Regions from separate parts of the Halomonas pelophila genome, predicted to be linked through region 3. Evidence: riboswitches for the same ligand, from Rfam matches in the RefSeq annotation. Region 3 holds a riboswitch; each other region holds the start of a gene.
The links. Region 3 has a riboswitch for thiamine pyrophosphate ahead of tenA (thiaminase II). Riboswitches for the same ligand answer to the same signal wherever they lie in the genome.
Positions count from the first base shown of each region.

Region 1: linked by a shared signal. The riboswitch ahead of thiO (glycine oxidase ThiO) and the one ahead of tenA (thiaminase II) in region 3 are both predicted to bind thiamine pyrophosphate.
Region 2: linked by a shared signal. The riboswitch ahead of ABE957_RS09995 (SLC5/6 family protein) and the one ahead of tenA (thiaminase II) in region 3 are both predicted to bind thiamine pyrophosphate.
Region 4: linked by a shared signal. The riboswitch ahead of ABE957_RS04330 (3-oxoacyl-ACP reductase) and the one ahead of tenA (thiaminase II) in region 3 are both predicted to bind thiamine pyrophosphate.

Region 1 is NZ_JBEGCI010000010.1:79,793-87,482, forward strand. It holds gene ABE957_RS12330 (alcohol dehydrogenase catalytic domain-containing protein) at 1-770, opposite strand, end outside; gene ABE957_RS12335 (thiazole synthase) at 915-1,715, opposite strand; gene thiS (sulfur carrier protein ThiS) at 1,715-1,924, opposite strand; gene thiO (glycine oxidase ThiO) at 1,921-3,021, opposite strand; TPP riboswitch at 3,091-3,213, opposite strand; gene ABE957_RS12350 (hypothetical protein) at 3,345-3,650, opposite strand; gene argF (ornithine carbamoyltransferase) at 3,750-4,670, opposite strand; gene grxD (Grx4 family monothiol glutaredoxin) at 4,845-5,195, shown strand; gene rnt (ribonuclease T) at 5,287-5,952, opposite strand; gene ABE957_RS12370 (argininosuccinate synthase) at 6,100-7,320, shown strand; gene ABE957_RS12375 (HlyU family transcriptional regulator) at 7,370-7,684, shown strand.
Region 2 is NZ_JBEGCI010000007.1:161,147-168,836, reverse strand. It holds gene ABE957_RS10015 (ABC transporter ATP-binding protein) at 1-174, shown strand, start outside; gene ABE957_RS10010 (peroxidase-related enzyme) at 277-864, shown strand; gene ABE957_RS10005 (HNH endonuclease) at 871-1,791, opposite strand; gene ABE957_RS10000 (hypothetical protein) at 1,849-2,514, opposite strand; TPP riboswitch at 2,628-2,747, shown strand; gene ABE957_RS09995 (SLC5/6 family protein) at 2,737-4,125, shown strand; gene ABE957_RS09990 (hypothetical protein) at 4,194-5,816, shown strand; gene ilvD (dihydroxy-acid dehydratase) at 5,813-7,501, shown strand.
Region 3 is NZ_JBEGCI010000003.1:42,170-49,859, reverse strand. It holds gene ABE957_RS03675 (MFS transporter) at 1-513, opposite strand, end outside; gene ABE957_RS03670 (class I SAM-dependent methyltransferase) at 683-1,321, opposite strand; gene ABE957_RS03665 (VOC family protein) at 1,361-1,762, shown strand; gene ABE957_RS03660 (DUF4870 family protein) at 1,849-2,232, shown strand; gene ABE957_RS03655 (lysophospholipid acyltransferase family protein) at 2,236-3,165, shown strand; gene ABE957_RS03650 (hypothetical protein) at 3,227-6,601, shown strand; TPP riboswitch at 6,762-6,883, shown strand; gene tenA (thiaminase II) at 6,952-7,620, shown strand.
Region 4 is NZ_JBEGCI010000003.1:181,872-189,561, forward strand. It holds gene ABE957_RS04270 (hypothetical protein) at 1-21, opposite strand, end outside; gene pdxB (4-phosphoerythronate dehydrogenase PdxB) at 139-1,314, shown strand; gene htpX (protease HtpX) at 1,454-2,359, opposite strand; gene ABE957_RS04285 (pyridoxal phosphate-dependent aminotransferase) at 2,474-3,703, opposite strand; gene ylqF (ribosome biogenesis GTPase YlqF) at 3,775-4,743, opposite strand; gene msrB (peptide-methionine (R)-S-oxide reductase MsrB) at 4,835-5,236, opposite strand; tRNA gene ABE957_RS04300 (tRNA-Glu) at 5,430-5,505, shown strand; tRNA gene ABE957_RS04305 (tRNA-Gly) at 5,530-5,604, shown strand; tRNA gene ABE957_RS04310 (tRNA-Glu) at 5,646-5,721, shown strand; tRNA gene ABE957_RS04315 (tRNA-Gly) at 5,761-5,835, shown strand; tRNA gene ABE957_RS04320 (tRNA-Glu) at 5,928-6,003, shown strand; tRNA gene ABE957_RS04325 (tRNA-Gly) at 6,031-6,105, shown strand; TPP riboswitch at 6,378-6,471, shown strand; gene ABE957_RS04330 (3-oxoacyl-ACP reductase) at 6,505-7,281, shown strand; gene ABE957_RS04335 (LLM class flavin-dependent oxidoreductase) at 7,281-7,690, shown strand, end outside.

The sequences.
Region 1 (7,690 bases), on a different contig from region 3:
ATCTCGCCGCCCACCAGATCCATCACCGCATCGATGGGGGCGCCGTCGGTGGCCTCGAGGACGCGCTCGACGAAGCGCGGTAGGTCGCCGCGATCGATGACCGCCTCGGCGCCGAGTGCCCGCAGGGCGTCGGCCTTGCTCGGCTGGCTCACCGCGTAGGGGATGGCGCCGACGATCCGACATAGCTGGATCAGTGCCGTGCCCACGCCGCCGCTGGCGCCGGTGACCAGCACCCGCTCGCCGGCGGCGACGCGCGCCGAGGTCATCATGTGGTAGGCGGTCTGGTAGGAGCACATGCCCATCGCGGCGAGCTCGGCATCGGCGAGCTCGGGGTTGGGCACGTGGTGAAACTGGTCTGCCGGCACGGCGATGTACTCGGCGAAGCCGCCGTCGGCGCCGTGGCCGTAGTAGTCCGGCATCAGGTTGAGATCGCGGCGCTCATCGGGGTAGAGGTTGAAGTCGAGCAGGCCGCGCTCGCCGATGCGCGAGGCCGGCACGCCCCCGCCCACGGCGACGACGCGCCCGGCCACGTCGGCCCCCTGGATGCGCGGGAAGGTCAGGGTCGGCGAGCCGCCCATGGCGAAGGAGGTCACCTCGCCCTTGTCCTTGGTGGGGTAGAGGCCCTCGCGGGCCTTGCGGTCGGTGTTGTTCTTGGCCGTCGCCGTGACCTTCACCAGCACCTCGCCGCGGGCCGGGGCCGGCACGGGCACGTCGATGCGATAGGCCAGGCGGTCGACGTCGCCATGCCCGGTCAGCAGCATGGCCGCCATGGTCTGGGGAACGCGTTCGCTGCTCACGGGGTGCCTCCTGTCGTCGCTGTCGATTCGACCCGACGATAGCAGACTTCCCCGACCCGGCGTCATCCCTTTCGGCCGCTGCGCGGGTCGGTTCGTCGGTGGCTGCGGCGCTGCCCGTCAGCCGCCGCTATGCCAGAACGGCTGCCCCACCGTCGGCGTGCTGGGGCTGGCGGTCTGGCGCTGCTGCATCAGTCCGGCGCGATACGCCTTGCGCCCGGCAGCGATCGCCTCGGCGAAGGCCTCGGCCATCAGCGCCGGCCGGTGGGCCTTGGCCACGGCGGTGTTGAGCAGCACCCCGTCGAAGCCCATCTCCATGGCCTCGGCGGCCTGGGAGGGGGCGCCGAGGCCGGCGTCGATGATCAGCGGCACGTCGAGGCGCTGGCGAAGTGTCTGCAGGGCGTAGCGATTCATCAGGCCGCGGCCGGTGCCGATGGGCGCGCCCCAGGGCATCAGCGCCTGGCAGCCCGCGTCGCGCAGGCGCTGGCAGAGCACCAGGTCGTCGGTGCAGTAGGGCAGCACCTTGAAGCCGTCGTCGATCAGCGTCCGGCAGGCCTCCAGCAGGCCGAAGGGGTCCGGCTGCAGGTTGTAGTCGTCGCCGATCACCTCGACCTTGATCCAGGGCGTGTCGAACATCTCCCGGGACATCTGGGCCAGGGTGATGGCCTCCCGGGCCGAGCGGCAGCCGGCGGTGTTGGGCAGCAGCCGGCAGCCGCTGTCGCGCAGGATCTGCCAGAAGGCGTCGCCGTCGCCCTCGGCGGGATTCTGGCGGCGCAGCCCCAGGGTCACCATGTCGCAGCCGGCGGCCTGAATGGACTCCTGCATCACCGCGGGCGACGAGTAGAGGGCCGTGCCCAGCAGGAAGCGGCTGGAGAAGGTCTCGCCGTAGAGAGTCAGGATGTCGTCGTGTGATACGTTCATCAGCCGCCTCCCACCGGGGCCACGATATCGATGCGATCGCGGTCCCTAAGGACCCGCTCGGGGTAGGCCGAGCGGGGCACGAACTCGCCGTTGATCGCCACGGCGACGCGACGCTCCGTGTAGTGCCAGGCGTCCAGGGCGTCCGCCAGCGCCGTGTCGGCCGGCAGGCGGGTGGCCTCGTCGTTGAGGCTCAGGGTGATCTCGTTCATGCAGCGCTCTCCTGGGGGGGATGTCCCGTCAGGGTCTCGGCGAAGGGCGTCTCGCCCCGGCCGCGGATGGTGGCCAGCAGGTGGCAGGCCACCGCCGGTGCCAGCAGGTAGCCGTGGCGGAACAGGCCGTTGGCGGTGATCAGGCCGTCACGCTGGGTGACATGGGGAAGGTTGTCCCGGAAGGCGGGGCGCAGGTTGACCCCCTGTTCCAGGATGCGTGCCTCGGCGAAGGCCGGCGACAGGGTGTAGAGGGCGCTGCCCAGCTCCAGGGAGGACTGCAGCGAGACGGGAGAGCGGTCCTCGCTCTCGATCTGGGTGGCGCCGATGACGAAGCGCTGGTCGGGCTTGGGGACCACATAGAGCTGGTAGCGCGGATGCATCAGGCGCACCGGGCGCGAGAGCCGAATCTCCGCGGTCTGCACGTGCAGCGTCTCGCCGCGCACGCCGCGCAGGCTGGCGTGGTGCTGGCGGGCGCCGGTGCCGCGACAGTCGACGACCAGGTCGAAGGCGCGCCGGCCGTCGCGGGTCTCGATCTCCCCGGGGAAGGTGTCCACCGGGCAGTGGGCGTGGCAGGTGCCGCCCAGGCGGCGGATCTCGGCCAGCAGCCGCTCGAGCAGGGCGCGGTTGTCCAGGTGGGCCTCGTCCGGCAGGTAGAGGCCCTGGCGGAAGCCCGCCGCCAGGTCGGGCTCCAGCCGGTGGATCTCGGCGTCGTCCAGCGCCTGGCAGGCCGGCTCGTCGCCGAGCACGTGGGTGAGGTCGCGGCGGAACTGGGTGAGTTCCCCCATGTCCTGGGCGTGGGCCACCATCAGGCTGCCCTGATGGTGCCACAGGGCGGTAGCGTCGAGCGCCTCAAGCCAGCGCGGCCACTGGGCCAGGGCGAACTGACCCATCTCATAGACGCTGCGCTCGGAGACCGCCGTCTCGCACAGCGGCGCGACCATGCCGGCCGCCGTCCAGGCGGCCGCGGCGGGCTGTTCCAGGTCGCCGGCGTCATAGAGGGTGACGGCATGGCCGTCGCGAAGGAGTTGCCAGGCGACCAGGCGGCCCAGCAGGCCGGCGCCGGCCACGGCGATGGTACTCTCGGTGGGGTGTGTCATGGCGTTGTCCATCCAGCAGAAGACGTGGAGGAACAGGCTGGATGACGAAAGGGGGCTGCTAGCTGCTAGACGATACGACAGCTTGTTCCCTCCGCAGGCATCAACCTGATCAGGTTCAACGGGTTCGGCCGTACCGATCTCAGCCCCCGTGCACGTCTCCATGAGCGTACCGGGGCTCCCCGACAAGTCGTCACAACCTAACCAAAAATGCCCGGGCGCGCAATCACGTGCGCGCCCGGGCATTTTTCTGGGCCTGGTCTTAAGGGCTTGGTCTTCAGGTCTGGTCTCGAGGCTGGTCTCGATACGCTAGCCCGGCATCGGGCTCAGGCGCAGTCGGCGGCCCCTTCGCCGAACATGTCGAACAGCAGCTCGCGGCCGAGGCCGGTGAGTACCAGGCGCTGCTGGTCGTTCCAGGTGGCGGCCTGGCTGTTCTCGAGGATCGTCTGGCAGGGCGCCCAGTCGCTGGTGGCCGCATCCAGGGTCTTCAGGGCCCGGCGATCGAGGCCGCGATGGCTGATGGTGACCGTCTCGAGCACATGGCCGTGGCGATAGAGCATGGCGGCCATGTGGGAGAGGCACTGGCGCAGGCTGCGCTGCATGCCGCTGGGGCTGGGGTGGGAATGATTCATGCTGCCGCATCTCCTGAGCGGGATTGCTGCGGCGCATTATACATGCGACGAAGGTCGATGTCATACCAAGGTATAAGACGACCCTCGTCGCGTCCTTCGTCAGCTCTCCACGCGTCCCAGCAGCAGGAACTCGAGCAGCGCCTTCTGGGCGTGCAGGCGGTTGCCCGCCTCCTGCCAGACCACGGCGCGCGGGTCGTCGAGCAGGGTGTCGCTGATCTCCTCGCCGCGGTGGGCGGGCAGGCAATGCAGGAAGAGAGCGTCTTCCCGGGCCCGATCGAGCAGCTCCTCGGTGACCTGCAGGCCGGCGAAGTCCGCCTCGCGCTTGGCCTGCTCCTCTTCCTGGCCCATGGAGGCCCAGACGTCGGTGGTGATCAGGTCGGCCTGGGCGACGGCTTCCCTGGGGTCGCGCACGATGCTCACCCGGTCGCCGGCGGCATCGAGGATGTCCTGGCGCGGCTCGTAGCCCTCGGGACAGCAGATGCGCAGCCGGAAGTCGAACTGGCGGGCGGCGTTGATCCAGGAGTGGCACATGTTGTTGCCATCGCCGATCCACACGGCGGTGCGATCCTTGACGCTGCCGCGCAGCTCTGTCCAGGTCATCACGTCGGCGAGCAGCTGGCAGGGGTGGTAGTCGTCGGTTAGGGCGTTGATGACCGGCACCGCGCTTGCCGAGGCGAAGTCTGCAAGCCCCTGGTGGGAGAAGGTGCGGATCATCACCGCGTCGACCATCTCCGAGAGCACGCGGGCGGTGTCGCCGATCGGCTCGCCGCGGCCGAGCTGGGTGTCGCGCGACGACAGGAACAGCGCGTGGCCGCCGAACTGCGCCATGGCGGTCTCGAAGGAGACCCGGGTGCGCGTCGAGGATTTCTCGAAGATCATCGCCAGGGTTCGATTGGCGAACGGGGTATAGGTGGGCCCGTGGGTCTTCAGGCCGTTCTTGATCGAGATGGCGCGCTGGATCAGGTAGCGCAGCTCGTCCGGACTGAGGTCAAGCAGGGTGAGAAAATGGCGGATGGCCATGGGGTCGCTCCACGGGGAAAAACGACCATCCTAGCCAGCCCACGGGGGATGCGCAACGCGCCCGGCATCAGTAGAATGACCCTCATCCACAAGGCCGACCCGCGCGCTCGGGTATTGCCCGAACCCCACCGGGTCCCCGGCACACGAGTCCAGTAAACGAGTAAGGGAGACGTCATGAGCACTACCGTCGAGAACATTCAGCGCCAGATCGGCGAGAACCCCATCCTGATCTACATGAAGGGCACGCCCCAGCTGCCGCAGTGCGGTTTCTCCGCACAGACCGTCCAGGCCCTGATGGCCTGCGGCGAGCGCTTTGCCTTCGTCAACGTGCTGGACAACCCGGACATCCGCGCCGAGCTGCCCAAGGTCGCCAACTGGCCGACCTTCCCGCAGCTGTGGGTCGAGGGCGAGCTGGTCGGCGGCTGCGACATCGTCGCCGAGATGCACCAGTCCGGCGAGCTGGAGACGCTGGTCAAGGCCGCGGCCGCGCGCGCCCAGGAAGGCGAGGGCGACGCTCAGGCCTGAGAGCCGGCGACACCACCGCCGCCCATGAAAAACCCCCGTCGGCGTACCGGCGGGGGTTTTTCATGCGCTTAGCCGAATGCGGCGGCCGGCCTCAGGCCTCTTCCATGCCCTGCTCGCGCTGTGCCAGGTCCCAGCCGCCCAGGTCCTTGTAGCGATTGACCATGGCGCAGAACAGCTCGGCGGTGCGCTCGGTATCGTAGCGGGCCGAGTGGGCGGCGCTGTTGTCGAACTCGATGCCGGCGGCGCGGCAGGCGCGGGCCAGTACGGTCTGGCCGTAGACCAGGCCGGCCAACGAGGCGGTATCGAAGCTCGAGAAGGGATGGAAGGGGTTGCGCTTGATGCCGCAGCGCGCCACTGCCGCGTTCAAAAAGCCGTGATCGAAGGCCGCGTTGTGGCCGACCAGCACGGCGCGGGTGCAGCCGTGGGACTTGATGGCCTTGCGCACCGGGCGGAAGATCTCGCCCAGCGCCTCGGCTTCGCTGACCGCGACCTGCTGGCGCAGCGGGTCATCGAGGCGGATGCCGGTGAAGTCCAGGGCCGACTGTTCCACGTTGGCCCCGGCGAAGGGCGTGACATGGTAGGCATAGGTGGCATCGGGCAGCAGGTTGCCTTCCGGGTCCATGGTCAGGGTTACCGCGGCGATCTCCAGGATCGCATCGCCTTGCGCGTTGAAGCCGCCGGTCTCCAGGTCCACCACCACGGGCAGGAAGCTGCGGAACCGCTGCGCCATGAGTTCGCGGGCCATCGCCTCGCTCATGCACCTCTCCTTGTCTGGGGCATCGTTTCTCTAAACCGCGGCAGTCTACCAGCTTGGCCGCAGCGCGTCCCGTCGCCGGTGTTCGCTGGAGGCTCGTCGCGCTATAATCGCTCCCTTTCATGATCGTTAGCCAAAAGGAGCCTCAGCATGTCCGATGTCAAGAAGGTCGTGCTCGCCTATTCCGGCGGCCTGGACACGTCCGTCATCGTCAAGTGGTTGCAGGAAACCTATGACTGTGAGGTCGTGACCTTCACCGCGGACATCGGCCAGGGCGAGGAAGTCGAACCCGCGCGCGCCAAGGCCGAGGCCCTGGGCGTCAAGGAGATCTACATCGAGGATCTGCGCGAGGAGTTCGTGCGTGATTACGTCTATCCGATGTTCCGCGCCAACACCATCTACGAGGGCGAGTACCTGCTCGGCACCTCCATCGCACGCCCGCTGATCGCCCGTCGCCTGATCGAGATCGCCAACCAGACCGGCGCCGACGCCATCTCCCACGGCGCCACCGGCAAGGGCAACGACCAGGTCCGCTTCGAGCTCGGCGCCTACGCGCTGAAGCCGGGCGTCAAGGTGATCGCCCCGTGGCGCGAGTGGGACCTTAACTCCCGCGAGAAGCTGATGGCCTACTGCGATCAGCACGACATCCCGGTGGACTTCTCTTCCAAGAAGAAGAAGTCGCCGTACTCCATGGACGCCAACCTGCTGCACATCTCCTACGAGGGCGGCATCCTCGAGGATCCCTGGGCCGAGGCCGAGGAGGACATGTGGCGCTGGAGCGTCTCGCCGGAGGCCGCGCCCGATCAGCCCACCTACGTCGAGCTGACCTTCGAGCACGGCGACATCGTGGCCATCGACGGCGTGCCGATGAAGCCCCATGAAGTGCTCGAGAAGCTCAACAAGATGGGCGGCGACAACGGCATCGGCCGCCTCGACATCGTCGAGAACCGCTACGTGGGCATGAAGTCGCGCGGCTGCTACGAGACCCCGGGGGGCAGCATCATGCTGCGCGCCCACCGCGCCATCGAGTCGCTGACGCTGGACCGCGAGGAGGCGCACCTCAAGGACGAGCTGATGCCCAAGTACGCCGAGGTGATCTACAACGGCTACTGGTGGAGCCCGGAGCGTCGCATGCTGCAGGCCGCCATCGACGAGACCCAGAAGAACGTCTCCGGCGTGGTGCGCATGAAGCTCTACAAGGGCAGCGCCATCGTCGCCGGTCGCAAGTCCGACGCCTCGCTCTTCGACGAGTCCATCGCCACCTTCGAAGACGATGCCGGCGCCTACGACCAGAAGGATGCCGAGGGCTTCATCAAGCTCAACGCCTTGCGCCTGCGTATCGCCGCCGGCAAGGGTCGCCGTCAGGATTGAGCCACCCCGACGCCGGCCTCGTGCCGGCGTCTTGCTTTCAGGAGGTTCCATGCTGAAGAAGCTGCTGTCCGGCCTGTTCGGTGGCAACGAGGGCGAGCCGAAGGGCGCGCCCGCCGCCGAGCCGGTCGAATACAAGGGCTATCTGATCGTCTCCGAGCCCGCCGACCAGGGGGGGCAGTATCGCGTCAGCGGCTGGATCCGCCGGCCGGTGCCCTCGAGCGAAGGGCAGGCCGGCGAGATGCTCGAGCACCGCTTCGAGCGCTCCGACATGGTGCCCGGGCGCGAGGCCTGCGACGCCCTGATGGTCCGCAAGGCCGAGCGCTTCATCGACGAGGTCGGCGACGACATGTTCTCGCCGCGCTGAGCGGCG
Region 2 (7,690 bases), on a different contig from region 3:
GACGACCTGGCGAGCACCACCACGATCCTCTTCACCGACCAGAGCGTGCCCTTCGCCCTGCGCCATGCCCAGAAGGCCTACATCCTGCAGAAGGGGCAGGTCGCCTATGCCGGCACCACCGCCGAGCTGCGCGAGAACCCCGAGCTCCAGGAGCGCTATCTCTCCGTGGCCTGAGCGGGGCAGATCGATTACGTCGAAGGGATCATGGCCAAGAACCTGACGTTGACGTTAACTGTCGGTTAGCCCGAAACAACAACCACAACGTCAGGAATCACCATGTCCGCACCGATCAGCCGCTTCCCCATCCCCGAATCGATCCACGATCTGCCCGACGACATCCGCGACACCATGCTGGCGGTGCAGGAAAAGGCCGGCTTCGTGCCCAACGTCTTCCTGATGCTGGCCCACCGTCCGGCCGAGTTTCGGGCCTTCTTCGCCTACCACGACGCCCTGATGGAGCGGGAGTCCGACACCCTCACCAAGGCCGAAAAGGAGATGATCGTGGTGGCCACCAGCGCCCGCAACCGCTGCCTCTACTGCGTGGTGGCCCACGGTGCCCTGGTACGTATCTACAGCAAGGACCCGCTGCTCGCCGACCAGGTGGCCGTCAACCACCGCACCGCGCCGATCAGCGAGCGCCACCGCGTGATGCTGGACTTCGCCCTCTACTGCGGCCTGGAGGTGGGGGAGCTGACCGACGAGTGGGAGGCGCGCCTGAAAACGGTCGGCTTCACCCATGATGACATCTGGGACATCGGCGCCATTACCGCCTTCTTCGGGCTCTCCAATCGCCTGGTCACCCTGACCGGCACCCCGCCCAACGAGGAGTTCTACCTGATGGGGCGGGTGCCGCGGGAGAAGTGAGGCACGCTACTTACCGCGGAACTTCTGGTATCGCAGATCAAGGGCTTCTCTGTCGGGCCTTTGCTTTGCGTTTCGTGGAAGTGAGATTTGCTGGCCGTGGAGTTGCTTCACGCTTTCAAGCAAGGGACCGTCCTTTGTGGCCAGTAGCGCGTCATCGACATGGATTCTGTAATTTGGGTCGATGCCGACCAAGCCGGCATCGTAGGCTCGGTGGTGGAGGCCCGTCAGCAATACTCCGTTGCTGACCTCCGCGGTACTCGCCTGATGGCTGTCGGGGATGATGTGGGCAGCCTCCAGCAACTGAGGGACAGGTAACCCCGTCATGGCACAGCGGCTGGAATAGGCTTGCATGACGCGGGCACGAAATTCCGCCTGGTGTACTCGCGTTTTGACCTCTCGGATGAGGTGGCGTTTTTCCAGCCCATCGACTCGGTAGGCGGCCGTTGGCTCAGCGACATCACGTAACACGTCAGTATGGTCATGCATGCTGACGTGACATATTTCCTGTTGGGTGTCGACGCTATCGATAATGCACGGCCACAACGGGAAATAGCGTCCAGGCGCCACTCCTATGAGGTAAATGATGGGATCTTTTCTCTCGTAGCTGATCATCAGCTGACGATTAGCGGATTTCGTCAGACCGCCAGCCTCTAGCGAGTACCAGAACCCACCCTCATCGCTAGTCCCATCGGCATAGATGTTGGTGCGGCCCTGTTTGGGCACGACCGTCTTGATGCTCAAGATGCCGTCTGGCATCTGTTTGGGCTTAAAGATGCCGATGGCGCGACTGGCAAGGTAGATAGCGCCATCATCGAAGGGCAGCGGTTCGGCAATCGCATTCCAGGACACATCACCGGACGGTGCTTGAGATATGGCCTCCAACCTCTTGAATGCGGCTTGTCGAATACGGAGATCGATATTCAGCAAGGGGGCGTCCTGAGAAGCAGAGTTAGTATCTACAAATACTAATCAAGTCCTCGTGATTTAACACTCCTCCAATAGCTGCAGCACCGGCGTCAGCTGGCTCTCGTGCAGCAGCAGCAGGCTGTCGGCTTTCTCATTCTCGCGGGGCGCCACCACGGCGAATTCGCCCTCCTCGAGGTGGAACTCGTGGATCTCACGTTGCCCCTGCGGCGTCTGGCAGCGAATCGCGCGGTAGGCATCATCTTCGCTGTAGGTGAGACGGTGGTAGACCTTGAAGAAGGTGTAGAGGGTCAGGCCCTGGCGGAAGGCGGGCCAGCGCGCGGGGATGGTGCGGGTCTCCTCGTCGAGGGCCTGGCCTTCGGCCTCGGCGGCGGCGAGGGCCCGGGCCAGGGGCTTGGCGAGCAGCTCGGTGCCGTCGCAGGGCAGCGGCTGCCCACCCTCGAAGGCCCGGCGGTAGTCGTCGGCCACCCGGCGCAGCGCGGCCAAGGAGTCCAGCCGATGGTCGCTGTGGCAGAGCTCGGCGGGCTCGAAGCTGCCGTTCTGCCAGCCGTGGATGACGCGCAGCACCAGCCGACCCTCGTGCATCGGCGCCAGGATCAGCGCCTCGGTCGCCACGCGCAGATGCAGCAGGCGCTCGGTGGCGGCGTTGTCGAAGGCGCTGTAGGGATCGACGAAGATCCCGTGCAGGCGTCCGGGGGCGTGTTCCTTGGCTTCGGTGTAGGGCATCTCGGGGCTCCGGCACGGGTGGTCGTCACGCTGGGGCGACGTTATGATGCCCCTTGATCCTGTCTCTATCGGCCGTTACGGCGCGGGCTTGAGTCGCGATCCCACAATCCATTCACTGTCGCCAGGGGAGTCTCGCTGCCGCACACGTCGGCCGGGGCTGAGAGAGCGCATGGCGCTGACCCTGGAACCTGATCCGGTTCATACCGGCGGAGGAAGTGCGACATGCCTGTCCTGACGTCTGCCGTGCTCGGCGCGGCGCTGCTGTGCTTTGCATTCCTGGGCCTCAAGGCCCGCCGGGCCGATGGCCCCCTCGACGACTACGTCACCGCGCGCAACTCCCAGAGTGCCTCGACCCTGGGGCTTTCCTTCCTGGCCTCGGGGATGGGCGCCTGGATCCTCTTCGCGCCCCCCGAGATCGGCGCCTTCGTCGGCCCGCTGGCGCTGGCCGGCTATGCCGTGGGCTCGGCGCTGCCATTCATCGTGCTGGGGCTCTATGGCCCGGCGATCCGCCGCCACCTGCCGGAAGGGCGCAGCATCGGCGAGTTCGCCGAGGCCTGCTATGGCGCCGGGGTGCGGCGCTGGGTGTCGCTGGTCTCCGTGCTCTACATGGCCTGTTTCCTGGCCGCGGAGCTGACCGCCGTCGGGGCCATCACCGCGCTGCTCTCCGAGGTGCCACCGGCGCTGGTGGTGATCGGCGTGGCGATCTCCACGCTGCTCTACACCGCAGTGGGCGGGCTGCGGGCGAGCCTTGCCACCGACCGCTGGCAGGCCTGGCTGCTGATCGCCCTGCTGGCCCTGGTCGGCGGGGTGGCGCTTGCGCGCCTGCCCGAGATGCCGGTGGCGGCGGCCCTGCCGTCGATCCCGGCGGGCGATGCGCTCTCCGTGGCGCTGACCCTGGTGATCGCGGTGACGGCGGCGAACCTCTTTCATCAGGGCTACTGGCAGCGGGTCTGGGCGGCGCGGGACGACCGTGCCCTGGGCCGCGGCGCCTGGCTCGGCGGCGGCATCACCGTGCTGGTGGTGATGGTGATCGGCGGGCTCGGCATGCTGGCCGCCATGGCCGGCGTGGCGCTTGGCGAGCCGCCGATTCCTTTCTTCGCGCTGCTTTCCGAGGCGCCGGACTGGCTGGCGCTGCCGGCGCTGGTGCTGGCGGTCACCCTGGTGGCCTCCAGCGTCGATACCCTGCAGAACGGCATCGCCTCGCTGGTGGTGGCGGGGTCCGGTCGCCGCGGCCTCTCCATCGGCGCGGCGCGCCTGGCCACCGTGGCGCTGATGGTGCCGGTGGTGATCGTGGCGCTTCAGGGGCTCTCGGTGCTGCGCCTGTTCCTGATCGCCGACCTGCTCTGCGCGGCCATCGTGGTGCCGGTGCTGCTGGGCCTGTGGTCGCGGATGAGTGCCACCGCCGCGGTGGCCGGCGGCGTGGCGGGCATGCTCGGCGCCATCCTGCCGGGCTGGGTGGCCCAGGGCAGCCTCGCCGCCGGCGTGCTGGCGGCGAGCTTCCCCGGCAGCATTCCGACCCTGCCGCCATTCCTCGGCGCGCTGCTGCTCTCCAGCCTGGTCAGCCTGCTGATCGCCGGGCTTCGGCCGGCACGGCGGGCGCGTCCGGCCTGAGACGTTGCCACTTCGCGGGCGGGCGCCCACCCTGAGAGGGTCGATCCGCGTTGTCGAGGAACCGCCCCATGCCAGTCTGGTCACCGGTGCGCCTAGGGGGGCTCGTCCTGTTCGGGCTGCTGACGGGCTGTGCCGCCGGCCCCGATTGGCGTTCGGAGATGGCCTTCCGCGACCCGTTGAACGCCCGCTGCCTGGAGCGGCTGACCGCCTTCGATGCGGTAGTGGCCGACGCCGGGGTGAGCGATGCCGGGGCGGCGCGGGTGGCCGGCTTCCCCTACCTGCGCGTCGACCGGCTGCTCGCAAGCTTCGATGACGAGCTCGACACCCCCGCGGCCTTCGCCGACTGGGTGACCCGGATGCGTGAGCTGGACGGCGAGGCGCGCGTCATCGAGGCCGCCAACCTGCCGGCATCCGACCGGCACGCGCTGTCGCCTCCCTCCGGCGCGGCCGCGGCCGTCAACGCCTGCGCCACGCGCCTGATGGAGCGTGAGCTGCTGGCCGAGCAGGGCACGGGGCTTGCCCGCGAGCGGCTGCGGGCGGCGGTCGAGGCCCCTGACCACTACCTGACCTGGCGCCGGGCGCTGGGGCTCTATCCCCTTTCCCGCCTTGGCCTGGCGGTCGGTTACAACCGCTGGAAGGCGGGCTATCTGGAGACCTTCGAGGCACCATTCGCGACGATGCCGGCCGAGGCGCCCCTGGTCCGCTATGCGCCGCCCGGCCGGCTCCGGGAGGCCGCCGTCGCCGCTCGGTGGCTGCGCGAGGCGCCGCGCAGCCCACTCGGCTTCGTCGAGCTGGATCGCGAGGCGCTGCTGCGCCTGGCAGCGCACCATGCCCCGGTGTTTCTCGTCGAGACCCGGGGGCACGACGACCGGTTCGGCGCGCCCTACTGGTTTGCCGGCCCAGAGGGCCCATTGCCGCTGGTGGACACCACCCGTCCCGTGGCCGACGTGCGATTGAGCCATACGCGCTTCGAGGGTGAGCTGCTGGCCCAGCTGGTCTACACCCTGTGGTTCCCGGCGCGAACGCGGCAGGGCGCGCTGGATCTGCTCGGCGGTCGCCTCGACGGCCTGGTGTGGCGCGTCACCCTCGATGAACGGGGACGACCGCTGATCCACGACAGCATCCATCCCTGTGGTTGCTACCACCTCTTTTTTCCCGTGCCGCCCCTCGAGCGTGTCGCGGTGGCCGCGGACGCGGACCTGCGCGAGGCGCCGCTGACGCCCACCGAGGCCCCCCGACTGGTGGCGGGGCAGCGGCTCGCGGTGCGCGTCGCCGCCGTCAGCCATTTCGTGGAGAACCTGGGGGTGGCGGAGCCCCGGGTCGACGTGGCTGAGGCGCGCCGCTACGCGCTCGAGGCGGTGTCCACACCGCCCGACCATGGTCGGCGCTCCCTGGCGCTGCCCGGTGGCGGACGACGCAGCCTCTATGGTCCCGAGGGTCTGGTGTCGCATACTGGGCGCCTCGAGCGATTCCTGCTGTGGCCATCGGGCATCCTGAGCCCCGGCGCCATGCGCCAGTGGGGGACCCATGCCACCGTTTTCGTGGGCCGACGCCATTTCGATGACCCCCGGCTGTTCGAGGCGGCCTTCGAACGGCCGGCCTCGTCCTTCGCCGCGACGAGCGACACTGCCGCACCCGACGACCACCCCCGGGGCGAATCCCCGACACTGCAAGAGGAAACCCGACCATGAGTGACACACCGGACGATCCCCGCCGCCGCCATTCCGCCCCGGTCGTGGATGGCGTCGGCAAGTCCGCCAGCCGCGCCATGCTCCGGGCGGTGGGCTTCACCGACGCCGACTTCGCCAAGCCCCAGGTGGGCATCGCCTCGACCTGGAGCAACCTCACCCCCTGCAACAGCCACATCGACGAGCTGGCACGACGGGCCAGCGACGGCGCCGATGCGGCCGGCGGCAAGGGGGTGATCTTCAACACCATCACCATCTCCGACGGCATCGCCAACGGCACCGAGGGCATGAAGTACTCGCTGGTGTCGCGGGAGGTGATCGCCGACTCCATCGAGACGGTGGCCGGCTGCGAGGGCTTCGACGGCCTGGTGGCCATCGGCGGCTGCGACAAGAACATGCCGGGCTGCCTGATGGGGCTGGCGCGGCTCGATCGCCCCAGCGTCTTCGTCTACGGCGGCACCATCCTGCCGGGCGAGGGCCACACCGACATCGTCTCGGTGTTCGAGGCCATGGGGGCCCACTCTCGGGGTGACATGGACCTGATCGAGGTGAAGCAGATCGAGGAGACGGCGATTCCCGGACCCGGCTCCTGCGGCGGCATGTACACCGCCAACACCATGGCCTCGGCCATCGAGGCGCTGGGCATGAGCCTGCCGGGCAGCTCGGCGCAGAACGCCGTCTCCCGTGACAAGCGCGACGACTGCCATGCCGCCGGCGAGGCGGTGCTCGAGCTGCTCGAGCGCGACATCAAGCCCTCGGACATCATGACGCGCCAGGCCTTCGAGAACGCCATCACCGTGGTGATCGCGCTGGGCGGCTCCACCAACGCCGTGCTGCACCTGATCGGCATGGCCAGCACCCTCGGCGTCGAGCTCTCCCTCGAGGACTTCACCGCCATCGGCAAGCGCGTGCCGGTGGTCGCCGACCTGCGCCCCAGCGGCCACTACATGATGAGCGAGCTGGTGGCGATCGGCGGCATCCAGCCGCTGATGAAGACCCTGCTCGAGGCCGGCCTGCTCCACGGCGACTGCCTGACGGTCACCGGCCGCACCCTCGCCGAGAACCTGGCCGAGGTGGCCCCCTACCCGGACGACCAGCAGATCATCGCCCCGCTGGACCGGCCCGTGAAGAGCGAGAGCCACCTGCGCATCCTCTTCGGCAACCTGGCCCCGGAAGGCTCAGTGGCCAAGATCACCGGCAAGGAGGGCACGCGCTTCTCGGGCAGTGCCCGGGTGTTCGGCTCCGAGGAAGAGGCCCAGGCGCGCATCAACGACGGCACCGTGGTGGTCGGCGACGTGGTGGTGATCCGCTACGAGGGGCCCAAGGGTGGCCCCGGCATGCGCGAGATGCTCACGCCCACCTCGGCGATCATGGGGCGCGGGCTCGGCAGCGATGTGGCGCTGATCACCGACGGGCGCTTCTCCGGCGGCAGTCACGGTTTCGTGGTCGGCCACGTCACGCCCGAGGCCTTCGATGGCGGCCCCCTGGCGCTGGTGGAAGACGGCGACCTGATCACCATCGATGCCGAGGCCGACACCATCGACGTCGCGCTCTCCGACGAGGAGCTGATGCGCCGCCGCGCCGCCTGGCGCCAGCCGGCCCCGCGCTATACCCGCGGAGTGCTGTCGAAGTACGCCCGCACGGTGAGCTCGGCCTCCACCGGCGCGGTCACCGACCTGCCGGAGTGACCTACCCCGGCCTCCGCTGCCTCCCCGCCCGCGGCCTGCGTCGTCTGGCCGCGGGGTCCCGCCAGGCATCGCGCGGCCCCGGCACCGCCGCGCAGTGCTCTCCTGTCGTCGGTTGACCTGCGGCATCGCCGGGCATCGCGCCCGGCGGCATCGACTATCCTTCGTCAAGGCAAGCTCGGGTCGGCCAGT
Region 3 (7,690 bases):
CGAGGCCAGCAGGCCGATCACCATGAACGACGCCGGTCCGCCCATGGCCTCGGTGACGCCCAGCAGCAGCTGACCGAGCACGCCGGCGGCGTAGAGCGCGATCATGTAGAGCGCCAGCAGGCGGCCACGTACCCGGGCATCGCCGGAGGCCAGCAGCCAGCTCTCGATGACCAGATACACCCCCACCGTGGCCCAGCCACCGATCAGGCGCAGCGCGAACCAGGCCCAGGGCTCGGACACCAGGCCCTGCAGCAGCACGGTGACCGCCACCAGCGAGGCGAAACTGCCGTAGGCGCGGATATGGCCGATGCGCAGCAGCAGCCGGTCGTTGAGCATGGCGCCCAGCGCCAGGCCGATAAAGTAGGCGGAGGAGACCCAGCCGATCACCACCGGCGACTCGCCGGCAGCGTCCAGGCGCAGGGTGATCACGGTGGCCAGGAAACCGTTGCCGATCCCTAGAATGAAGAGCCCCAGCAAGGGTGCCAGGGCCATGAGCAGCAGCTGCCGGGACATGGGCAAGGATCTCGAAACGAACGGTGTGGGAAAGGCGCCGCCGCGGCCGCGCAGCAAGCACTTGCAAGAACGAATATACGCTCGGCGCCGAGCGCCGCCAATCCCCTTATCGAGGCCGATTCAAGGCTTTTTTCCTTATGATAACGACACGTTATCGAAAGAAGCCCGGTTACCCCCGCTGCAGCAATACCACGTCGCTGGCGGGAAAATGCAGCTCAAGATCGTGGCGCCGTGCGAACCAGGTAAAGGTCGCCTCGCTGAAGAAGCAGACGTGGGTGGGATCGAGGATGTAGTGCCAGCCGGCGAAGGCCTCGGGACTCGTGACGCGCTTGGTCATCAGCCCCAGCCAGCCGCCGGGTTCGAGCCGCTCGACCAGCCGCTCGAGCTCCTCGCCGGGGGAAAAGAGATGCTCCACCACCTCGGTGGCGGTGATGAAGTCGTAGCGACCCTCGAGCACCGAGGCATCCGGCGCGTAGAAGGGATCATAGATGGCCATCGGATGGCCGGCCTCCTCGAACATCACCGAGAGGGTCGGTCCCGGTCCCGCGCCGAAGTCGAGCCCCCGCGCGCCCGGGGCGAGCCTCTCGCGCAGCGGGTCGTACATCCGCGTGAGAAAGCGCCGATAGCCCGGGTCGTCGGGGGAGTTCTCGTGCTGGTCGTAGACCGCTCGTTCCGCCGCGGCATCGAGGCGCTGCGCCGGCGGCACGAAGACCAGCGCACAGCGCCCGCAGCGCTGGTAGTCACGCCGTGCATCGCGGTGAAAGGGCGCGGTATCGACCGACGCGCATAGCGGACAGATCAGCATCATCGTATTCTCTTGCCAGGCCATCATTCCGAGGAGACATGCATGCTGTCAGGTCTGGACCACCTGGTCATCACCGTGACCGACATTTCCCGCGCCGTGGACTTCTACTCCCGCGTCCTCGGGCTCGAGGTCCGCTACCGCGACCGTGAACGCGTCGACCTGATGCTGGGCGACATGGCCCTGCGCCTGCACTGGACCGCCACCGACATCACGCCCCGGGCCGCCACGCCGACGCCCGGCAGCCTGGATCTCTGCGTGCGCAGCCTGCTGCCGCTGGACGAGGTGCAGCGCCATCTGGAGGCGCTGGACGTGGAGGTGGAGCTCGGCCCGGTACCGCGCCAGGGCGCCGTCGGCGAGCTCGCCTCGCTCTACCTGCGCGACCCCGATGGCAACCTCATCGAGATCAGCCGCCCCGTGAAGCCCCAGCCTGCCGAGGGGCACTGACACCCCGCTGACAGGGTCGGCCTGGTGGCATTGTTGACCTCGAGCGGTATCATTGGCGCCAGCCAAGCGACCATCAGGGACGAGCCATGAACGACAACCTGCATCGAGATGACGACCGGGCCGTCGCCGAACAGGACGGCGCCCCCGACACGACCATTCCCATCGTGGTCTACGTGCTGCACCTGGCGGGCATGGTCACCGGCGGGCTGACCTCGCTGGTGGGCGTGGTGATCGCCTACGTCTACCGCGGCAACGGGCCCGGGTGGCTCGACGAGCACTACCGCTATCAGATCCGTACCTTCTGGCTGGCCCTGCTCTACTTCGGCATCTCCGGCCTGCTCACCCTGGTACTGATCGGCTTCCTGACCTGGCTGGCCGCCGTCGTGTGGCTGGTGATCCGCTGCGTGAAGGGGCTCAAGGCGCTGAACGAGCGGCGCGCGCCGGACAACGTCGACACCTGGTGGGTGTGAGCCATGAGTGACGGTGACTCTCGCCTGCCGGCCGGCCAGGCACGCGCCATCGCCACCCTGTGGCGCGGCCTCGCGAATCGCCGCCTGACGACCCTATGGCGGCTGGCCCGGGGGATCGGCCCGCTGGTCGGGTGTTTCAGCTCCCGCGAGCGCCGGGTCACCCGCGTCAATCTGGCCGAGGCCTACCCCTCCCGCAGCGACGCCGAGCGCCGGCGACTGGCCCGACAGAGCCTGACCCACTCCACCGCCACCATGCTGGAGCTCGGCTTCGCCTGGATGGGCGACCCCGAGCGGGTCGAGGCGTCGATCGTCGAGGTCCACGGCCGGGAGCTGCTCGACGGCGCCCGGGCCGAGGGCCGCGGCGTCATCGTGCTGGCCCCCCACTTCGGCAACTGGGAGGTGCTGAACTTCTGGCTCTCCGGCCACTTTCCCTTCACCGCCATGTACGAACCCCCCAAGCTCGCCCCGCTGGACCCGATCATCCGCCAGGGCCGGGAACGGCGTGGCGCCAGCCTGGTGCCGACCAACCCTCGGGGCGTGGCCGCCCTGCTCAAGGCGCTCAAGCGCTGCGAGGCCGTGGGCATCCTGCCCGACCAGGAGCCCAGCTGGGGCAGCGGCGTCTTCGCGCCCTTCTTCGGCCGACCCGCCTACACCGCCACTCTGCTGCCCAAGCTGGTCGCCCGCACCGAGGCGCGGGTGGTCACCGGTGTGGCCCTGCGCCTGCCCGGCCGGGGCTATGCCCTGCACTTCCTGGCCGCCGACGAGCGGGTCTACGATCCCGACGAGGTCGTCTCGGCCACCGGGGTCAACGCCTGCGTGGAGTCGACCATCGCCCTGGATCCAGCCCAGTACCAGTGGGAGTACAAGCGCTATCGCAAGACCCCCGAGGAGGCCGAGGGCAGGCCCGACTGGAAGCGCTTCCGGCTCTACTGATTCCGGCCGTTGCCATTCGACGCGAAGGTGATCCCATGCATCAAGCACGCCAGCGCCTTCCATGATTCGCTCCACGCCGCTCAGGACACTGGCCTGGCTCGCCCTCTTCCTGGCGGCGCTCTATCTTCTCTATTTCGTCACCGCCAACACCCTGCTCAACAGCGACTGGGGGCGCCGCCAGCTCGACCGCACGGCGAACATCACGCTGAGCTGGGAGCAGGCCTGGACGGCCTTTCCCGGCCACCTGCGGGTGACGCAGCTCCAGCTTGCCGGCACGGCCGCCGAGCACCATGTCGAGTTGGAGGCGGAGACCGCCACGCTGGAGGTCTCCCTGGCCCCGCTGCTCGGGCGCGAGTTCCGTCTTCGCCGCCTCGATGCCGAGGGCATCCGCCACGTCATCCTGGATGGGTACCGCCTGCGGGGGAGCGGCAGCCTGCATCTGGCGGGCCTTCACTGGAACGCCGGCATGCTGGCCGCGAGGGAGGTACGGCTGACCCTGAAAGACGGCGCCGTGCTGCAAGACGACACACCACTGGTGGAAGGCGTCACCCTGGAGGCCGACCTGACCCTCGCCCCGCTGACGTTGGCCGAAGCCACCGGCGCCGAGGCGGGACGCGCCGTCTCGGGCACCGTCGCCCTGGCCGGGCGCAGCGATGCCTACACCGTCTTCAACCCCTACCTCGCCTCGCTGGGCTGGCTGGAGATCGGTGGCCGCGGCGACCTGCGCGGCGAGGTCATGATCGAGGATGGCGAGATACGGCCAGGCAGCCGCCTGCGCCTCGACTCCCCGCAGCTCAGCGTGCGTCTCGACGAGAGCCATTGGCTGGAGAAGGGGGCGCGCTACCGCATCGAGGGCGCCGGGTCGGTGGTGGCCGAGATGCAGGAGCGCACCCACCTCGCTGTCGACCTCGAGGGCATCGAGATGGTCGATGTCGACGCTCCCCACTCGCCTTTGCCCCTGCTGCGCGGCGACGGCTTCCGGCTCGACCTCACCGCGCCCGCCCTGCGCCTTCAGGTGCCATCCGACCAGGGTCTCGAGGCGCGTCATGTCCGGGCCCGGCTGCGCTGGCACGACACCGAGGTGGGCGACATTGCCGCCCTCGACCGCTACCTCCCGGCCGGGGTGCCATTGACCCTGGAAGGCGGCGTGGCACGACTGCAGGGCGAGCTTAACTACGACGGCGAGCACCTGAGCGGAGGGTTCGACCTGTCCGGCGAGGCCCTGGCCCTGCGCCTCGGCGAGCAGGCGGTGAGGGGACGACTCGGCCTGCACCTGCCGATTGCCGAGCTCGACGTCGAGCGCGGCAGGGTGGATATCTCCGGCACGCGACTCGACCTCGACGCCGCCGCCCCGGGCGAGGCGCAGCCGCTGACCACCGAGCTGCGACTGCCCACGGCCCGGTTCCAGTCACCGCTGGCCTGGCGAGCGCTGGATGACGCCCCCCTGCTCGGCGGCGCCACCCCCTGGTCGGCGGAGGTGGAACTGCATGGTCGGGTGGCCCGTCTCGGCATGCTCACCCCCTTCCTCGCCGAGCGATTCGGCGGCGGACTGGCCCTGGAAGGCGGCGGCCGGCTCGCCGGGACCCTGCGCATCCGTGATGGGCAGCCGCTGGAGGGCAGCCAGCTGGAGGTGCGCTCCGAGGCGCTCGGGGCGCGCTTCCTCGGTGTCCAGGCGCGCGGCGAGGGTCGGGCGCACCTCGCCCTGCGCCCCGATGATCCCCAGCCACAGGCCGACGTCACGCTCGTCTTCAATGAGGTGGACCTCACCCGCCTCGCCGATGGCCGTCGGCTCTTCCAGGCCGAGCGGCTCTCCCTCACCGGCACGGCGAGTGCAGGACCGGACCTCCCGGGCTCCCGCTCCCTGACGGTGGAGTGGGACGGCGCACGCCTTCCCGATGTAGCGGTGCTCAACGCCTACCTGCCGGAGGCCGCGCCGCTGAGGCTGGCGGCCGGATGGGCCGACAGCCGCGGGCGCATCGTGCTGGAAGGCAACCGAGGCCGAGGCCGCATCACCCTGGCAGGCGAGGCGATCAGCGGCCGCCTGCTGGAGCATGAGTTCCAGGGCGAACTGGACGTGACCCTGGAGCTTCGCGAGATCCTCCCCGACCGCCAGCGGATCGACCTGTCTGGCAGCCGGCTGGAACTGACCGCCTCGTCGCGAAGCGGGGAACCGCTTCATACCCTGCTGGTGCTGCCCAGGGCGAGCCTCGAGGGCGGCTTCGACTGGCCCGGCCGGGAGGCGCCACGCCGCCCTCTGGCCGGCACCCTGCGGTTGGATGGCCAGCTCGACCGGCTCGGCTTCCTCAATGCCTTCCTGCCTGACGAGCATGGCCTGGCCGTCCAGGGGGGCGGACGCCTGTCCCTCGACCTCGGCCTGGAAAGCGGCGAGGTGATGCTCGAGAGCCAGCTTCGCGTTAACTCCGACCGACTTGCCGTGCGCTTCCTGCACTACGAGGCCTTCGGCGACGGCTCGCTGGTGCTGGAGGCCAGCGACCCCGGCGCGCAGCTGCACCTCTCCCTGCCCCGCTTCGGCCTGCGCCGCCAGGAGGGAGGCGACGCGCTGATCGACGGCCGCCTGCTGGAGATCCAGAGCCGGGCGCGGAGCTTCGACCCGAGCGAGGGCCTGGAGGCACTCAGCACGCGCATCGACATGCCCGATGTGGCGGTACCGGACCTCGCCGCCTTCAATGACTACCTGCCCAAGGATGCCGGCATCGCCTTCCTGTCGGGCCAGGCGACGATGGCCACCCAGCTGCGACTCGAGGGCCTGTCGGCCGAGGGCAGCCTCTCGCTCACCGCCTCCGACGCCCGCCTCGCCTTCGATGAGCAGGTCCTGGAGGGCACCCTGGCGCTGGAGGCTCGCCTCTCCGAGGGCGACCTGGAGACGCTGCGCTTCGACGTCGCAGGCTCCACGCTGAGCCTGAGCGACATGCGCCTGGAGAACGCCGCCGGCGCCCTGACCCGCGGCTGGTGGGCGCGCCTCGAGGTCCCCGAGGGAGAGATGCGCTGGGTGGCACCGCTGGCGCTCGACGCCCGGCTCGACCTGGCCATGCGCGACAGCGGCCTGCTGGTCAACCTGTTCGTCGACTCGGCCCGGGAGAGAGGCTGGCTGCGCGACCGGCTGACCCTTGGCGAGGTGCGCGGCGAGGTGCGCGTGATGTTCGACGACGACACCCTGCGCCTGGAGGACCTCGCCGTGCGGGGTGGCAGTCGCCTGGAGCTGCTGGCCAACATCGCCCTGCGCGACGCCCAGCTGGCGGGCCGCGCCCTCGCCCGCTACGGGCCCTTTCGGCTGGGCATCGAGCTGGACGGCGAACGCCGTCGATGGCAGCTGCGCAACGTCCGCGACTGGTATGCCAGCGGCCGGCCCGCCAGCGAGCTGACCCTTCCCGAGCGCACGGAGTGGTTCGAGCTGCTGGACGCCGAGCCGGAATGACGCGCCGCGGCGCTACCCGGCAAGATGCCGGTGCAGTGATTCACGGCACCACGCCGTCCGGCCCTGTCGCCGGAGAACCGGTGCCGAAAGCCCCGGTAGTGGACGACACCGGAATCCCCGCAGAGGGTGGCAAGACGACGACAGGATGCTAGAGTAAGCGCTTCGCTTGACGGGGTGCCGGTAGAGCCGGCTGAGATGGCGCGGGGTGTGAAGACACCGAGCGCTGGTCCCGTGGAACCTGATCCGGCTAGTACCGGCGTAGGAATCAAGCGGTGACCCCTGCCTCGCGGCACCTTCTCCGGTCACCCTCTCCCGCCCCGCTTCCGGATCGCCCCCTGACCGGAGACACGATGGGCTACCGATTCGACGACCTTACCGCGGCCTGCCAGGACGACTGGGGCGCCTATATCGAGCACGACTTCGTGCGCCGGCTCGGCGATGCCACTCTCGAGGAAGGCGCCTTTCGCCACTACCTCCAGCAGGACTACCTGTTCCTGATCCACTTCGCCCGGGCCTACGCCCTGGCCGCCTACAAGAGCCGCGACCTCAGCGAGCTGCGCCACGCCTTCGAGGGCCTCAAGACCATCCTCGACGTGGAGCTGGGGCTGCACGTGGACTACTGCCGCGGCTGGGGCATCTCCGAGCAGGACCTGGCGCGCCTGCCGGAGGCCCGCGCTACGCTTGCCTACACGCGCTACGTGCTGGACACCGGCCATCGCGGCGACCTGCTCGACCTGCACGTGGCCCTCGCCCCCTGCCTGGTCGGCTACGGCGAGATCGCCCAGTGGCTCAATGGCCGCGCCACCACGGTGCGCGGCGAGGCGAACCCCTATGACGCCTGGATCGCCATGTACGAGAGCGAGGCCTTCCAGCAGGCCATGGCGGACGAGCGCGCCTGGCTCGACGCCCGGCTGGCGGAGGTGACGCCGGCGCGCTTCGCCGAGCTCACCGCGGTGTTCCGCGACGCCACCCGGCTCGAGATCGACTTCTGGCAGATGGGGCTAGATCAGCGCCTCTGAGCTGGCCCTACCTGACGTCCCGGGCTGGTTCTGGTCAGGCCGCCCACCCACGGGATAGAAGGGGAATCGC
Region 4 (7,690 bases), 140 kb from region 3:
GGTTTCCCAGCGGACGATCACGGCAGCTCCAGAGGTTTAGGGCGCCGCCGGCGGCGCGCCCTGTGTGGCGTATGGCGGTATTGTAAGGGCTTGGGCACACTGAACAAGTCGCAGCGTTGTGGAAGTCGGGAGTCAGCCATGAAAATCGTCGTCGATGCCAATGTTCCCGCCGCCGAGGCCTGCTTCGGCGCGCTGGGCGAGGTGGTCCGCGTGCCGGGGCGAGAGATCGTCCCGGCCACGCTCGCCTCGGCCGATGCCCTGGTGGTGCGCTCCATTACCCGGGTCGATGCGGCCCTGATCGACGAGGCGAAGGCGATGGGCTCGCCGCTGCGCTTCGTCGGCACCTGCACCATCGGCACCGATCATGTGGATCAGCAGGCCCTGGCCGACCAGGATATCGCCTTTGCCAGCGCCCCGGGCTGCAACGCCGAGGCGGTCGTAGACTACGTGCTGGCAAGCCTCTCGACCCTGGCCGAACGCCACGACTTCCGGCTCGCCGAACGCCGCGTCGGCATCGTCGGCGTGGGCAACGTCGGCGGGCGGCTACTCGGGCGGCTCACCGCCATGGGCATCGACTGCCTGGCCTGCGACCCGCCCAGGGTTGAAGCAGAGAGCATCGAGGCGGAGGGCCTGACCGGCTTTTACGATCTCGACACCCTGATCGACGAGTGCGATGTGCTCTGCCTGCATACGCCGCTGGTGAGCGAAGGCCCTCATGTCACCCATCACCTGCTCGATGCCCAGCGTCTCGCGGCCCTGGCGCCGGGTACGCTGCTGCTCAATGCCGGGCGTGGCGACTGCGTGGATGGCCGGGCGCTGCGCCAGCGTCTGGCGGGGCAGGGCGACATCACGGCGGTGCTCGACGTCTGGGAACACGAGCCCGCCATCGATGCCGCCCTGGCCGATCTCGCCGAGATCGCCACGCCGCACATCGCCGGCTACAGCCTGGACGGCAAGCTGCGCGGCACCCATCACATCTACCGCGCCCTGGCCCATCATGTCGGCCTGCCGGCGCGCCTGACGATGGATGACCTGGCGCCCGCGCCGCCCGTGGCGCGCCTGGCCCTCGAGGCCGGCCTGTCGCCCGAGGAGGCGCTGCGCCTGTGTCTGCGCGCCGTCTATGACTCGCGGCGCGACCACGACAGCCTGCACCGCGAGGCGCGTCGCCAGGGCATGGCCAAGGGCTTCGATGGCTGCCGGGCGCGCTATCCGCTGCGCCGCGAGGTCGCCTCCCTCGAGGTCGCCCTGGGGGAGGGGGCTCGGGAACTACGGCCGTTGCTGGCGGGGGCGGGGTTTCGGATCGCCGCCGACTGAGGAGTGCGACGCGACGGTCTCGTCGCCACGGCCCAAAACGACAGCAGGCCCGCTAATCGGCGGGCCTGCTGCGTTTCGGGACGATCCTGTCAGGCGGGGTGCCGGGGCTTTCGATTGCGGCACCGGCCGACAGCGAAGGTTACTGGCGGTAGGCCGCCTCCTTCAGGGCGCGGATGCGATCATCCAGGGGCGGGTGACTGGCGAACATCCGCTCCATCAGCGAGCGCGTCTGGCCCTTGGTGATGGCCATGGCCCGCAGCGTATCCGGCATCTGGTCGGGCATCTCGGTCTCGGCCTTGAGCCGCGCCAGGGCATTGATCATGGCGCCGCTGCCGGCGAGCTGGGCGCCCGCGGTGTCGGCCCGGTACTCCCGGAAGCGCGAGAACCAGGCGACGATGGCCGAGGCGATCAGGCCGAAGACGATCTCGGCGACGATCACCACCGCGAAGTAGCCCATGAACCCGAGGCCGCCTTCACCGTCGCTGCGACTCTTCAGGAAGCCGTCGATCAGGTGGGCGACCACCCGGGCGAAGAACATCACGAAGGTGTTGAGCACCCCCTGCACCAGCGCCAGGGTCACCATGTCGCCGTTCGCGACGTGGCCGATCTCGTGGGCCAGCACCGCGCGCACCTCCTCGGGGCGCATGCGGTTGAGCAGGCCGGCCGAGACCGCCACCAGGGCATCGTCCTTGTTCCAGCCGGTGGCGAAGGCGTTGGACTGCTGGGCGGGGAAGATACCCACCTCCGGCATCTTGATGCCGGCCTCGCGGGCGAGTTCACCCACGGTGTCGAGCAGCCACTGCTCGGTGGAGTTGCTCGGCGATTCGATCACCACGGTGCCGGTCGAGCGCTTGGCCATCCACTTGGAGATGAATAGCGAGATCATCGAGCCGGCCATGCCGAAGACGAAGCAGAAGATCAGCAGGGCATTGAAGTTCATGCCCTGGGCGTTCAGGTAGCTCTCCACCCCCAGCAGGCGCAGGGTGATGCTGGCCACCAGGATCACCGCCAGGTTGGTGCCCAGGAACAGCAGGATTCTCATCATTGCCGGAACTCTCCAGTCGTCGTTACGAGGCGCCGCGGTAGCGGCGTAGACAAGCTTTTGCTTAGATACGGGCTGGCCCGCCGGGTTTCAAGCGGCGGGCAAGCATCGCCTCGGCTACTGGCGATAGCGCGACAGGAAACGCGCGAAGCGGTCCAGGGCATCCTCGAGCTGGTCGGCCCAGGGCAGGGTGACGATGCGCACGTGATCGGGCTCGGGCCAGTTGAAGGCCGTGCCCTGGACCAGCAGGATCTTCTCCTGCAGCAGCAGGTCGAGCACCAGCTGCTGGTCGTCCTGGATGTTGAAGACCTTCGGATCGAGCTTCGGGAAGGCGTAGAGCGCCCCCTTGGGCCGGGTGCAGCTGACCCCGGGAATGGCGTTGAGCTTCTCGACGGTGATATCGCGCTGGGCGAGCAGGCGCCCGCCGGGCAGGATCAGGTCGTTGATCGACTGATAGCCGCCCAGCGCCGTCTGGATGGCGTGCTGGGCCGGCACGTTGGCACACAGGCGCATCGAGGCCAGCATGGTCAGCCCCTGGATGAAGTCGGCGGCGCGCTGCTTGGCGATGTTCCCGGAGAGGATCATCCAGCCGCTGCGAAAGCCGGCGCAGCGATAGCTCTTGGAGAGCCCGTTCATGGTCACCACCAGCTGGTCATCGCCGGCCAGTGCCCCGGTGGAGACGTGCTCGACGCCGTCGTAGAGGATCTTGTCGTAGATCTCGTCGGAGAACACCACCAGGTCGTGCTCCCGGGCGATCTCCAGAAGCTCGCGCACCACCGCCGGCGGATAGACGGCGCCGGTGGGGTTGTTGGGGTTGATGATCACGATGGCCCGGGTGTGGGCGGTCACCTTGGCGCGGATGTCGTCCATGTCCGGCGCCCAGTCGGCCTGCTCGTCGCACCGGTAGTGCACGGCGTGGCCACCCGAGAGGTTGGCGGCGGCGGTCCACAGCGGGTAGTCGGGCGCCGGGATCAGCACCTCGTCACCGTCGTTGAGCAGCGACTGCAGCGCCATCACGATCAGCTCCGAGACGCCATTGCCGATGTAGATGTCCTCGATGCCGACGCCGGGGATCTCCTTGCGCTGACACTCCTGCATGATCGCCTTGCGCGCCGAGTAGAGCCCCTTGGAATCGCAGTAGCCCTGGGCGGTAGGCAGGTTGCGCATCACGTCCTGGAGGATCTCCTCCGGTGCCTCGAAGCCGAACGGCGCGGGGTTGCCGATGTTCAGCTTGAGGATGCGCTGGCCTTCTTCTTCCAGCCGCTTGGCGTGCTCGAGCACCGGACCGCGAATGTCGTAGCAGACGTTCTCGAGCTTGTGCGATTTCCTGATCGGGGGGGTATCCATGGGCGCTGAATCCAGTGATGTCCGTGTGCCGCCTCTGGTGGGCGGTCGTTGTTCGTCGGCGTCGCCTGCGATTATGCGGGTTCGGCGTCGTCGCCACCATCCTCGCGGGGCGCTTCCTCCGGTTCCGGCGCGACCGGGATGTCCGCCGGGGTCTCCAGGGTAAGGCGACCGAGCTTGCCGTCGCGCAGCTCGTGGAGCAGCACCTCCGCGCCCCGATGCAGGTCGACCTCGCCGCCGGTGCGCAGGCCGCCGCGCTTGGAGGCGATCTCGCTGAGGATGGCGTGGCCGTCGTAGCCTGACAGGGCTAGCAGGTCGACCCGCACGGGGCCGTCGGCATCCACCTGGTCGGCGTCGGGGTGCGCCGTGTACGCCGGCAGCGACTTGAGCTTGTAGCGTGCGCTGAGCGCCTCGGGATAACGCCGGGCCAGCTCGGCGGCGGCGACCACGGCCACGTCGACGTAGTCGATGGCGGTGTCGCGGATGGCGCCGCTGGCGGCCAGGCGGTGGGCGCTGGCCTGGTCCTCGATCTTCGGCCACAGCACCCCGGGGGTGTCGGTCAGCGCCACGCGGCCGCCGATGCGCACCTTCTGCTGGCGCTTGGTGACGGCGGGCTCGTTGCCGGTCTTGGCGATCGTGCGTCCGGCCAGGCCGTTGATCAGGGTCGACTTGCCGACGTTGGGAATGCCCATGACCATCACCCGCACGTCGCGGTCGGCGCGCACCTGGCCGGCCAGCTCGTGGCACAGCTTGGGGATGCGCTTGAGCTCGCGGGCCTGGGTGGTGGTCACCGCCAGGGCCCGGGTGTCGGCCTGGGCGTCGAAGAAGGCCGTCCACTCCCGGGTGCGCTCAGGGTCGGCCAGATCGGCCCGCGAGAGGATCTTGAGCACCGGCTTGTGGCGCGCCAGCTCGGCGAGCATGGGGTTAGCGCTGGAGTAGGGCAGACGGGCATCGAGCACCTCGATCACCACGTCGATCTCCGGCAGCGCCTCGAGGATCTGCCGGCGCGCCTTGTTCATGTGTCCCGGAAACCAGCCGAGCATCGAGCCTCTCCTGCATGAGCGTGAATAAAAACGGCCGTCATCATAGCAGATGGACGGCCGTCTCCGGGCAGGACAGTCGCGGGGCTCGCGGCTACTCGCCGGCGTGGAACTCGATCGCCACCGAGTTGATGCAGTAGCGAAGTCCGGTGGTCTCCCGCGGGCCGTCGGGGAAGACGTGGCCGAGGTGGGCATCGCAGCGTGCGCAGGTCACCTCGGTGCGCTGCATGCCGTGACTGGTGTCGGTCTGCTCCGCGACGCACTTCGGCGTGAAGGGGCGATCAAAGCTCGGCCAGCCGCAGCCGGCATTGAACTTGTGCTCGTTCTCGAACAGCGGCGCATTGCAGCAGACGCAGTGATAGATGCCGTGTTCATCACTCACGTGGTATTTCCCGCTGAAGGCCGGTTCCGTGCCCTTCTCGCGGGTGACGCGGTACTGCTCGGGCGTCAGCTGCTCACGCCATTCGGCGTCGCTCTTCTCGATCTTGCTGCGCATGGACTCTCTCCTCATTGCGTCGTTGAGCCGGCGGCGGGCTCGGCGTCTCGCCCTCATTCTGACATCTTGCCGGGTGGGGGTTTCCAGTGGCGGCCCCTGGCAGGTCACGCGGTATCAACGAGCGGCGAGAGGTGCTTGACAGCTTTCGGGGTCGTCGGTAATATTCGCCGCACCTCGACGAGCGAGCCAATGCGTCCCATTCGTCTAGTGGTCCAGGACACCGCCCTTTCACGGCGGTAACAGGGGTTCGAACCCCCTATGGGACGCCACTCGATTCGTTCAGGTACCGGAGTGCGGGAATAGCTCAGTGGTAGAGCATCGCCTTGCCAAGGCGAGGGTCGCGAGTTCGAATCTCGTTTCCCGCTCCATCTTCCTTTCGAGGAAGGTAGTAGTTTGAAGGTAAAATTGCGTCCCATTCGTCTAGTGGTCCAGGACACCGCCCTTTCACGGCGGTAACAGGGGTTCGAACCCCCTATGGGACGCCACCTTCAGCAGCCGGTAGCAACACAGTGCGAGAAGACCAAGCGGGAATAGCTCAGTGGTAGAGCATCGCCTTGCCAAGGCGAGGGTCGCGAGTTCGAATCTCGTTTCCCGCTCCATTCTTCCTTCGGGTTGATTGGATATGAGTAGGGCCTGCGAGGGTCGCGAGCTGGTACGCCAGCCCGGTAGAATCTCGTTTCCCGCTCCATGTGTCCCATTCGTCTAGTGGCCTAGGACACCGCCCTTTCACGGCGGTAACAGGGGTTCGAACCCCCTATGGGACGCCACTTCTCACAAGCACGCCCTCCAGATCAGCGGGAATAGCTCAGTGGTAGAGCATCGCCTTGCCAAGGCGAGGGTCGCGAGTTCGAATCTCGTTTCCCGCTCCAATCTTGTAAGAAACCCATATCGACAAGCCAAGGCTCGGGTCACGATCCGGAGTGCCGGCCCAGTCGAATCTCGTTTCCCGCTCCAATCTTCTATATGGTCAATATCGACACGCCAAGGCTCGGATCACGATCCGGAGTGCCGGCCCAGTCGAATCTCGTTTCCCGCTCCAGTTTCTAAAAGACCTCCAGTATCCCTCCGGTCAGGCCAAGGCTCACGTCACGAGCTGGAACGCCAGCCCGGCTGTTGCTGCTTGCCTGAATGCGCTATGGTGGCCCGAGACACGGGGTGCGGCAGTGGCCGCTGAGATGATACCCGTCGAACCTGATCCAGTTCACACTGGCGAAGGGATGTCGGCCGGCTCCAGCGCGGCGCCCTCCGCCGCGCAACAAGGAGTCCTCATGGCTGTTTCCTCCCTCCCGCTCGACCAGCAGGTCGTGCTCGTGACCGGCGGCGCTCGCGGTCTTGGCGCCCACCTGACCCGTGCCTTCCTCGACCAGGGCGCCCGCGTGGTGGTCAACTACTACCAGAGCCGCGAGGCCGCCGAGGCGCTGGTGAAGGAGGCGCCGCAGCGGGTCCTGGCCGTTCAGGCCGACGTGCGTGAGGCCGAGGCGGTCAAGGCGCTGTTCGAGCAGGCGCGTGGCCACTTTGGCACTCCGATCACCACCGTGATCAACAACGCCCTGCCCGAGTTCACCTTCAACGGCGACGCGCGTCCCGACGCCGATACGCTCGACTGGGCACGCCTCCAGCAGCAGCTCGAGGGCGTCAACCGCGGCGCGCTGAACACCATCCAGGCGGCGCTTGCCGGCATGCGCGAGCAGGGCGGCGGTCGCATCATCAATGTCGGCACCAACCTCTTCCAGAACCCCGTCGTGCCCTATCACGACTACACCGCCGGCAAGGCCGCACTGCTCTCGCTGACCCGCACCCTCTCCAACGACCTGGGGCCTGACAACATCACCGTGAACATGATCTCCGGCGGGCTGCTGCGCACCACCGATGCGTCCAGCGCGACCCCGGAGGCGGTCTTCGACCTGATCGCGCAGAACACCCCGCTGCGCCGGGTGACCACACCCGAGGAGTTCGCCGACGCGGCGCTGTTCTTCGCCTCGCCCTGGGCGAGGGCGGTCACCGGCCAGAACCTGATCGTCGACGGCGGACTGGTGAAAGGGTGATGAAACCGCGCAACCCCGACGAGAGCCTGCACCTCAACCTGTTCGTGATGGGCTGCGGCCACCATCGCGCGGCGTGGCGGCATCCCGACTCCTGCGCCGAGCGACTCGGCGACATCGCCTACTACGAGTCCCTGGCCCGCACCGCCGAGCGCGGCAAGCTGGATGCGGTGTTCTTCGCCGACGGCATGAGTGCCGGCAGTGTGGAGGACGGCTTCAACTGGCATCTCGAGCCGCTGACCGCGCTCTCCGCCATGAGCCGGGCCACCCGGCGGGTCGGGCTGATCAGCACGCTCTCGAGCACCTTCTACACCCCCTTCCACGCCGCCAGGCTGGTGGGCTCGCTGGATCACATCTCCGGCGGGCGCGTGGGCTGGAACGTGGTGACCTCGATGTTCGACAGCGAGGCGCG